One region of the Streptomyces sp. NPDC014764 genome, then DNA from elsewhere that is predicted to be linked to it. Evidence: riboswitches for the same ligand, from Rfam matches in the RefSeq annotation. Region 1 holds a riboswitch; each other region holds the start of a gene.
What was found. A riboswitch is a leader RNA that binds a small molecule or an ion and turns the genes downstream of it on or off. The one in region 1 is predicted to bind cyclic di-AMP.
Positions count from the first base shown of each region.

Region 2: another riboswitch for cyclic di-AMP. It lies ahead of ACF1AG_RS30110 (M23 family metallopeptidase); the one in region 1 lies ahead of ACF1AG_RS18630 (peptidoglycan DD-metalloendopeptidase family protein).
Region 3: another riboswitch for cyclic di-AMP. It lies ahead of ACF1AG_RS11460 (NlpC/P60 family protein); the one in region 1 lies ahead of ACF1AG_RS18630 (peptidoglycan DD-metalloendopeptidase family protein).

Region 1 is NZ_JBIBXY010000006.1:460,199-463,459, reverse strand. Features, by position in the region: gene ACF1AG_RS18645 (XRE family transcriptional regulator) at 1-128, shown strand, start outside; gene ACF1AG_RS18640 (DUF6126 family protein) at 125-253, shown strand; gene ACF1AG_RS18635 (tyrosine-protein phosphatase) at 269-1,066, opposite strand; cyclic di-AMP (ydaO/yuaA leader) riboswitch at 1,587-1,751, shown strand; gene ACF1AG_RS18630 (peptidoglycan DD-metalloendopeptidase family protein) at 1,756-2,682, shown strand; gene ACF1AG_RS18625 (SGNH/GDSL hydrolase family protein) at 2,921-3,261, shown strand, end outside.
Region 2 is NZ_JBIBXY010000019.1:95,852-99,112, reverse strand. Features, by position in the region: gene ACF1AG_RS30115 (PrsW family intramembrane metalloprotease) at 1-858, shown strand, start outside; gene ACF1AG_RS30110 (M23 family metallopeptidase) at 964-1,983, opposite strand; cyclic di-AMP (ydaO/yuaA leader) riboswitch at 1,996-2,153, opposite strand; tRNA gene ACF1AG_RS30105 (tRNA-Met) at 2,481-2,554, opposite strand; gene ACF1AG_RS30100 (dihydrofolate reductase family protein) at 2,619-3,261, opposite strand, start outside.
Region 3 is NZ_JBIBXY010000003.1:595,997-599,257, reverse strand. Features, by position in the region: gene ACF1AG_RS11465 (hypothetical protein) at 127-480, shown strand; gene ACF1AG_RS11460 (NlpC/P60 family protein) at 583-1,749, opposite strand; cyclic di-AMP (ydaO/yuaA leader) riboswitch at 1,757-1,924, opposite strand; gene pcrA (DNA helicase PcrA) at 2,167-3,261, shown strand, end outside.

The sequences.
Region 1 (3,261 bases):
ACTCGCTCACCCCGCACCGCATCGCCGCGCAGGACCCCGACGGGGTCGAGCTGCTGTTCGTGCACACCCTGCTGCAGAGTCCCACGGCCGCCCTGTGCCTGGGCCCGACCCATGGAGAGACACCGTGACCGGCAAAGACATGGAGGAGAAGTTCCCGCGGGCCCTCTGGGTGAGGCTCTTCGTCTACGTGGTGGTCGGGCACCTCTTCGCGGCCTTCATCTACTTCCTCTTCGAGATCGCGCCGAAGAAGTAGCGGCCGAGGCGGACGTCAGTCGAGCAGGCGCTCGCGCAGCCGCTCCCGGTGGGCCGGGGTGAGCCCGAGCCCCTGCTCCAGGTAGGCGTCCACGCCGCCCCAGGTCTCCCCGACCGTGTCGAAGGCGGCCGTCAGATACTCCTCGCGCGCGTCGAAGAGCGGGCTGAGCAGCTCCATGACCTCGGGGGAGTAGGCGTCGGGGGAGCTGCCGCTGCGCCGTACCTTGTAGCGGCGGTGCTTGGCGTTGGACTTCAGGTAGTCCTCGACGATCGCGTCGCGCTCCACACCCACGGCGAGCAGGGTCACCGCCACCGAGAGGCCCGCGCGGTCCTTGCCGGCCGCGCAGTGCATCAGCGCGGGGACGCTGTCCTCGGCCAGCGCGCGCAGCACCTGGGAGTGCTCGGCGGTGCGCTCCTTGATGATCATGCGGTACGAGGTGATCATGCGGTCGGCGCCCTGGCCGCCGGCGAGGATCGCGCGCAGCTGGTCCAGGTCGCCGTCGCGCACCATCTTCCAGAACTCCGCGCCGTCGGCCGGGTCGCTCAGCGGCAGGTTGACGTTGCGCACGCCCGGCAGCGCGACGTCCGGGCCCTCCAGCTTCTGGTCGGCCGCGTTGCGGAAGTCGAACACGGTGTGCAGGCCGAGCGAGGCCAGGAAGGCGGCGTCCTCCGCGGTGGCGTGGGCGAGGTGACCGCTGCGGAACAGCACCCCGTGCCGCACCCGACGGCCGTCCACCGTGGGCAGCCCGCCCACATCGCGGAAGTTGCGCACCCCGGTCAGCTGGGGCTCGGTCGACGGGATCTCCTGCGTCACGGACGGCTCCTCCCACTCCGCGCCGTCGCCGCGGCTCGTCGACGGGCACCACTCGACGATACGACATGGCTGTCAGGGGCAATGAGTTGTCGGCCGCCCTGACGGCGTTGGAATATGTCGCTTTCTGTTTGCCCGTGAGGGGAAGGTCCCGGACCCGGCTCGCCAAGATCAAGATGTCGCGATTGCACCGGGCGCCCCGTTCGACTTCATAGTCAATAGGGTGATGTGTCCGAATAGAGTATTTATGGTTAACGTGCCCTGATCGAAGGGGAATTGAGGGGGGAGTGCGTGAGCATCGTCATACCGGTGACCGTGTGCTGTCGCCATGCTCACGTAATTCCCCTCCGTGACAAGGGATTTCACCGGCGGGTCACTCGAGAGATCGACGCACGGTGACGTCTTTTCCCCCTTTCGATCACGGAAAAAGCGGGTTCGCGGGAACCCGCGCTTGTTTCGCCGCGTCGAGGTCGCTTACGTTCCCAACCGATCCGGACGGACGCCTAATCCTGCCGCCGCCCGGAGCCCGCACACACTGACCCGACGTACGGCAGGAGCGGGGGACCCACAGGTACAACTGCCTGTTCCGGGCCCCGGAAACAGGCTTGGGGTTAAGCCGCGCAGCAACGCGGCCGGACATCTCCAGTCCGCACCCGACAGCTCACCTCGTAGGCGCCGGAGAGGAATTCGTCATGCCCGCGAAGGGTAAGCACCGCCGTACCAAGGCCCAGCTCTTCACCCGCTCCATCGCCGTCGCCGGAACCGGTGGCGCCGCTCTCGCCCTGCCGTTCCTCGGCGCCACCGGCGCGCACGCCGCGACCCCGCAGTCCGCCCCCGAGACGTCGGTCCGGTCGCTGTCCGTCACCGGCCAGCAGGCCAAGGCCGAAAAGGGCGACGAAGCCCGCACGTACACCGTGAAGGCCGGCGACTACCTCGCCAAGATCGCCGAGGCCGAGCACGTCGACGGTGGCTGGAAGCAGCTCTACGCGGACAACCGCGAGGCCGTCGGTGACGACCCGTCGCTCATCCACCCGGGTCTGAAGCTCTCCATCGACGGCAAGGCCGCCGCCAAGAGCGCCCCGCAGCAGTCCACTTCGCCGCAGGCCGCCAAGCCCGCCGCGCCCAAGGCCGAGAAGCCGGCCGAGAAGCCCGCGCAGAAGGCCGCCGAGGAGTCCTCCTCCAACGAGGCGTCCACGCAGACCGCCCCCGCCTCCGGCTTCACCTCCCCGGTGCCCGGCGGCGGCATCGGCACCGCCTACAAGGTGGCCGGCGGCATGTGGTCCAGCGGCTACCACACCGGTGTCGACTTCAGCGTCCCGACCGGCACCTCCCTGAAGGCCGTCGGCGCCGGCACCGTCGTCTCCGCCGGCTGGGGCGGCGCGTACGGCAACCAGGTCGTCATCCAGCTGAACGACGGCCACTACGCCCAGTACGCCCACCTGTCCTCGCTGTCCGTCTCCGCCGGCCAGACGGTGAGCGCCGGCCAGCAGGTCGGTCTCTCCGGTGCGACCGGCAACGTGACCGGCCCGCACCTGCACTTCGAGATCCGCACCAGCCCGGACTACGGCTCGGACGTGGACCCGATCTCGTACCTCCGCGGCAAGGGCGTCTCCCTCTGACCCCTCGCGGCACCCCTTCCTGACACGCGCGCCTAAGGCCGACCCCGATCCACGGGGCCGGCCTTCGGTGTGTCCGGGGCCCGCGCCAGGCGCGGGACCGTACCTATTCCTGGCTTGGCCAAACCTTGAAGTGGCTTATCTCACCGCGCGTCAACCCCCGCCTACGGTCGCGTAGGTCACATCCGAAGGTGAATCATGTCCGGCTGTGGCAGACGATTCGAAGAGTGACAAGGCAACAGTGATCGGGTCGTACGTGGCGGTGGGGGACAGCTTCACCGAGGGCGTCGGCGACCCCGGCCCCGACGGGGCGTTCGTCGGCTGGGCCGACCGGCTCGCCGTTCTGCTCGCGGACCGCAGGCCCGAGGGCGACTTCCGGTACGTCAACCTCGCCGTACGCGGCAAGCTGCTGGACCAGATCGTGGCCGACCAGGTCCCCCGGGCCGTCGAACTCGCCCCGGACCTGGTCTCCCTGTGCGCGGGCGGCAACGACATCCTGCGCCCGGGCACCGACCCGGACGAGGTGGCCGAGCGCTTCGAGAAGGCGGTCGCCCAGCTCGCGGCGGCGGCCGGCACGGTCCT
Region 2 (3,261 bases), on a different contig from region 1:
CGCGACTTCCACGGGATCCTCGACGGTGTGGTGGCGGCCGGATTCACCGCGACCGGTTTCGCGTTCACCGAGAACGTCCTCTACCTGGGCAACGCCTTCGGCACCGACCAGCTCACCGGCGGCAGCGGCATCGCCTCGGTCACCGCGGCGACCTTCTTCGTGCGTATCGTCATGTCGCCCTTCGCGCATCCCCTGTTCACCGTGCTCACCGGCATCGGGTTCGGCGCGGCCGCGCTGGCCGCCGACCGCCAGCGGGTGCGGCGCGTCCTCCTGCCCCTCGCCGGGCTGCTCCTCGCCATGGGCATGCACGCCCTGTGGAACGGCTCCGCCACGCTCGGCCAGTTCGGCTTCATCGCGGTGTACGGGGCGTTCATGATGCCGACCTTCGGGCTGCTGACCTGGCTGGTGGTGTGGACACGGCAGCGGGAGCTGCGGACCGTGCGCGCGGAGCTGCCCGCGTACGCGGTGGCGGGCTGGCTGCGCCCGTCGGAGCCGTTCGCGCTGGGCTCGATGCGGGCCCGGCGCCTCGCCCGGAAGTTCGCCCGCGAGCACGGCGGCAGACCGGCCGCGCGGGCGGTCGCCCAGTACGAGGCGTACGCGACGCAGCTGGCGTTCCTGCGCCACCGGGGCCGTGCGGGGAAGGCGGGGGCGGACTTCGTGACGCGGGAGCGGGAGCTGCTCCTGGAGCTGTGGCACCGGCGCGCGGCGGCCCGTCCGGCGCTGGAGCACGCGGCCCGGCTCACGGCGCCCCGGCTGCCGTACGGCGCGGGTTGGGCGTACGGGCCCGTCCCGGCGGTGTGGCCGCCGCAGGGGCAGCCGACGTATCCGGCGTACGGGGAGAACCCCTACCGGCGCTGAAAAGGCCTCGGACATGCGGAACCGGCAGCCCTGACGTCGGGGGGTCGTCGTCGGGGCTGCCGGCGTTCACGGCGTCGGAGGCCGGGAGCCGGCCTCCGTGGTGGCTCAGATGCTGAGGCCCTTGCCGGCCAGCCAGGCGGCCGGGTCGACACTGCCGGAGCCGGTGTGAACCTCGAGGTGGAGGTGGGCGCCGGTCACGTTGCCGGTCGCGCCGACACGGCCGATCACGTCGCCGGTGGCGACCTTCTGGCCGACGCTGACGTTGATCGACGACTGGTGGGCGTACCAGACCTCGGTGCCGTCGTCGAGCGTGAGCACGGTCTTGTAGCCGTACGAGCCGTCCCAGCCGGCGGAGGTGATCGTGCCGGTGTGGACCGCCTTGATCAGGGTGCCGGTGGGCGCGGCGAAGTCGAGGCCGGTGTGGTAGCCGGAGGACCAGTAGGCGCCCGCCTGACCGAAGGTCGAGGTGATGGTGTACGAGGAGGTCGGGAGCGCGTACTGCTTGGCCAGCTCGGCGAGGCGCTCGGCCTCGGCCTTCTTCGCGGCCTCCTCCTCCGCCTTCTTCTTGGCGGCCTCGGCCTTCTCCTTGGCCTCCTTCTCGGCCTTGGCGGCGGCCTCGGCGGCCTCCTTCTCGGCGGCGGCGAGGGCGGCGGCCTGCGCCTTGCTCTGCGCCTGGCCCTGCTGCTGCTCGACCTGGGCCATGATGCGGGCGCGCAGCGCCTCACCGGCGTCGGCGCCCTCCTCGGCGCCGGTGTCGGCGGCGGCCATCCTGCCGATGTCGCTGAGGGGGGTGCTGGATCCCTTGGGCGTTTCCTCGTCGGAGATGAGGGAACCCACGTTGGGAAGGTCGGGCATGGAGATGGAGACGGGCGGCTTGCCGGTCTGGGCGCTGGCCATGCCGCCGGCGCCGACAGCGGCTATGACGCCGACGCCGAGGACGGTGGAGCTGCGGGCGAGTCCGCCTCCGCGCTGCTTGGCGACGCGGTGCCGGCCACGCACGGGCCGCACGGACTCCGCGGTGGGGTTCCACTCCTCGAAGGGGCCCTCTTCGACGCCGGGGGCGCCGTACGCGAAGGTGTCGTTCGGCTTGAACGGGGCCTCGGGGGCAGGCGGGTTGGACGCCACGTGGGCGCGCTCCTTTCCTTCCGTCTTCGCCTACCGGGTTAGCTGACGGGTTCGGAGCGGGAAGGTCTCCTACGCGCGTATACGAACCGTGTTTCCACGGCGGTATCCGCCCGATTCACCCCATGGTGGTGGTTCCCCGGTTCCCTTGCGGGATTCGGCGCATGCGCACGGAGCCGACTTCTGTGACGGCTGGGACGACCGCGCTGCGTTATCGAACGTTAATAGACGCGGGGGCCGGATTCCAAGCCGTTCCTCTTGATCGTTAACGGTTTTCGCGTGGACTTAAGCGCCACGAGCGGGCGAAAACGGGCGAGTTGACCGCGCCTCGGACGACCGGCCGAACCTGACGGTTCGTCAGTTGTTATGCGCTGCGACGCCGTTCGCTCACTGTGCGTGAAAGGCGGGGTGGAGGGCGCGTGAAGAGGAGGGCGACGAGCACCGCCATGGAGAAACACCGAGGGCCGGAACCCTTTCGGATTCCGGCCCTCGGCCTTCAGTAGCGGGGACAGGATTTGAACCTGCGACCTCTGGGTTATGAGCCCAGCGAGCTACCGAGCTGCTCCACCCCGCGTCGGTAAACACGAGTGTACGGCATCCACGGGGTCCGGTGCACATCGCTTCCCCGGCGGGCGCGATCAGCCGCCCAGCAGGTGCGCGTTCGGCGCCTTCGCACGCTGCTCGAACTCCGGCAGCACCAGCACCGTGGCGCCCCCGTCCGCCAGTACGGCGCTGCCGTCGGCGTCCGTCACGAAGGTGTCCGGCTCCCGCCAGGCCGTAACCACCCGGCGCACCCCCGCGTCCAGGATCAGCCGCGCGCAGGGCGCAGGACGGGACGCGCGGCGGGCGCACGGCTCCAGGCTGGAGTAGACGGTGGCGCCGGCCAGCCGCGGGTCGGTGGGGTCGGCCTTGGCGAGCGCGGCCTCCTCCGCGTGCACCACCGGGTCGTCACCCTCCCGGGAGTGGCCCCGCGCCAGCTCGGTGCCGTCGGCGGCGACCACGACCGCACCGACGCTGAACGCGGTCCCGGAGGGCGGACACTGTCCGGCCAGGTCGCAGGCGAGGGCGAGCCAGTGGCGGTCGGCGGCGGACGGCAGCGCGCCGGTGCCCGGCGCGGTGGGCTCGTAGCGCATCAGGACGACGTCGCCGACGGGGCGGGTCTCGACAAGGCGCAGCCGGCCGCCCTGGTAGGGACCGGGGCCGAACAGGCGGGGGGCGTCCGGGTCGCCGACGAACAACGGGGCGAGGACGAGTTGGAGCTCGTCGGCGAGGCCCTCGGTC
Region 3 (3,261 bases), on a different contig from region 1:
CCGTAAGTGACCGTTGGGGTGCGCACGGCGCTTCGTTCTCACTCAGGGTGATGACCGATGTGGTGAAGGCGGGAAAGGTGAGGGCGGCGGAATGCTATGGGACGCCCCTGGCTAGGCTCCGGCCTCATGGACGTACTCCTCCACATCTTCGTCGGTCTGCACATCATCGGCATCGCGTCGCTGCTCGGCGGCTTCCTCACCCAGATGAAGGCGATGGGCGCGGGCACCGCCCGCTTCGTCCCCGCGATGCTGCACGGAGCGCTGACGATGCTGGTCACCGGCGTCGCCCTCGTAGGCCTCAACGAGGCCCAGGACCACTCCGTCGACCACATCAAGATCGGCGTGAAGCTGGCGCTGCTGATCGTGATCCTCGGCCTGGTCTACGTGAAGCGGGACGAGGAGAAGGTGGACAAGGGCGTCTTCGGCCTTGTCGGCCTGCTGACCGTGGCGAACATCTTCATCGCGGTCCTCTGGACCTGAGCCCGCGCCCCGGGGCGCCGGGCACCGCCGCCGACACGGAACCGCCGACCGAGCCGTCACCGGCCCGGTCGGCGGTTCCGTTTCCGTCTGTCCGGGAGGCCGTCAGGCCGGGCGGACGATGCTGTGGATCGCGGAGTCGCCGTCGTAGTAGATCGACTCCTCGCGGACGTACGTGCCCGGCTTCGGAGCGTGGATCATCATGCCGTTTCCGATGTAGATGCCCACGTGGGTGACGTCGTCGTAGAAGAAGACCAGGTCGCCGGGCCGGGCCTGGGACACCGGGACGGTGGTGCCCGCGTTCACCTGGTCGTAGGTGGTGCGCGGAAGGGAGACGCCGGCTGCCTTCCAGGCGGCCTGGGTCAGCCCCGAGCAGTCGTAGGAGCCGGGGCCGGTCGCGCCCCAGACGTACGGCTTGCCGATCTGCGCGCGGGCGAAGGCGAGGGCCTTCTCCGCCTTGGTGCCGTACGACGAGTCGGCCGGCGGGGTCCCGGTCGAGCCGGTGGACCCGGAGCCCTCCGAGGTGCCGCCTCCCTGCTGCGCGGCTTCCTCGCGGGCCTGCTCCTGCTCCGCCTGCTGACGGGCCAGCTCCGCGGCCTTGCGGGCGGCCTCCTCCTGCTTGCGCTTCTCGATCGCGGCGAGCCGAGCCTTCTCCTCGGCGGTCAGCTTCGACAGCAGTCCGCGCGCGTCGGCGAGCTTCTTCTGGACGGTTGCCTTGGCCGTCTTCAGGTCGCCCTGCGTCTCGGTGAGCGTGCGGAGACTCTCGGTGGCCTCCTGCCGCTTCTTCATCGTCTCGGTCTGCTGGGTGACGTAGTCGTCCACCGCCGCCTTCTGGCGGCCGGTCATCCGGTCCAGCACCTGACGCTGGTCGAAGATGTCCTGCGGGGTCTCCGCGAGCAGGAACGTCGCGGTGTCCGGCATGCCGGCACCGGTGCGGTACTGGGCGGCGGCGTAGGAGCCCAGTTCCGAGCGCGCCTCGTTCAGCTTCTGTGTGCGCTTCGCCACGTCGTCGAGGAGGGTGTCGACGCGCTTGCGCTGCTTGGTGGTCTTCTCCTTGGCCGCGTTGTACTTCTCGGTCGCCGACTCGGCCTGGCGGTAGAGGTCGCCGACCTTCTTCTCGACCTCCTCCAGGCTGGGCCGGTCCTCGCCCGGCGAGGCGTCGGCGGTCTGGGAGAGCAGGGCCACGGAGGTGAGCGCGGCCGTGGCGAGGGCCGGGGTGCGTATGCCTGCCACGCGCGGGCCCGGGGTGCGCGACTTGCGGTGCGACGCCAAGGGAGGCGACTCCTTCCAGTGCTCCGCCTACCGGGTTAGCTGTCGGGTTCGGGCGGGTGTGTGGAAGGGTTGCCCTACGGCCGCTCCGAAGAGTGGGCCGATTCACCCCAAGTCTCGGTGGGTCCCCGGCTCCGGCTGCCACGGTGGACAGTGACGGACTCGGCGGAGGCCGCGCGGCCCGGCGAGGTTCGCCGGCGGGGGACGAGCGGCCCGGACCGCACGGTAGCCAACTGGTGTGGCCCTTGTGAAGGTTGATGGGTGATATGCCCGATACATTTTCGTGACCTTCCGGTGGGTGTCACGCACGGTGAGGCGGCGACCGTGGAGGGTGCCCGCCGTGGCGCCTCCGGGAGAGGCCGGGGGATGTTTCCGGGGCGGCCCCGGGTTGTCGGTGGAGCGCCCTAGACTCGGAGAGCGATGAGCAGCCTCTTTGACGACAGCTTCCTGGCGGACCTCCAGGCCCAGCGCGGCCCGGCGGACGAGCCCCCGCCGCCGCCCGAGGACGAGCACGCCCCGGAGCCCCTGCCGGACGATCTGTTCGGCGGGAAGTTCGACGTGCCCCCGGAGCGGGACTCCTACTACCGGGACGGCGCCCCGCGCCCGGTGATCGACTCCGCCGCGCTGCTGGAGGGGTTGAACGACAACCAGCGCGCCGCGGTCGTGCACTCCGGCTCCCCGCTGCTCATCGTCGCGGGAGCCGGGTCCGGCAAGACTCGCGTGCTCACCCACCGCATCGCCCACCTGCTCGCCGAGCGGGACGTCCACCCCGGCCAGATCCTCGCGATCACCTTCACCAACAAGGCCGCGGGCGAGATGAAGGAGCGCGTCGAGCAGCTCGTCGGGCCCCGGGCGAACGCGATGTGGGTCATGACCTTCCACAGCGCGTGCGTCCGCATCCTGCGCCGGGAGTCCAAGAAGCTCGGCTTCACGTCGTCCTTCTCGATCTACGACGCCGCCGACTCCAAGCGTCTGATGGCCCTGGTCTGCCGCGACCTGGACCTCGACCCCAAGCGCTTCCCGCCGAAGTCCTTCAGCGCCAAGATCAGCAACCTGAAGAACGAGCTGATCGACGAGGAGGACTTCGCCGCCCAGGCGACCGACGGATTCGAGAAGACCCTCGCCCAGGCCTACGCGCTCTACCAGTCCCGGCTGCGCGAGGCGAACGCCCTGGACTTCGACGACCTGATCATGACGACGGTCAACCTGCTCCGCGCCTTCCCCGACGTCGCCGAGCACTACCGCCGCCGCTTCCGGCACGTCCTGGTCGACGAGTACCAGGACACCAACCACGCCCAGTACGCCCTGGTGCGCGAGCTGGTCGGAGGCGCCTCCGAGCACCCCGTCGACGTCCCGCCGGAGGCCGAGGTGCCGCCCGCCGAGCTGTGCGTGGTGGGCGACGCCGACCAGTCCATCTACGCCTTCCGCGGCGCGACGATCCGCAACATCCTCCAGTTCGAGGAGGACTACCCGGACGCGACGACCATCCTGCTGGAGCAGAACTACCGCTCCACC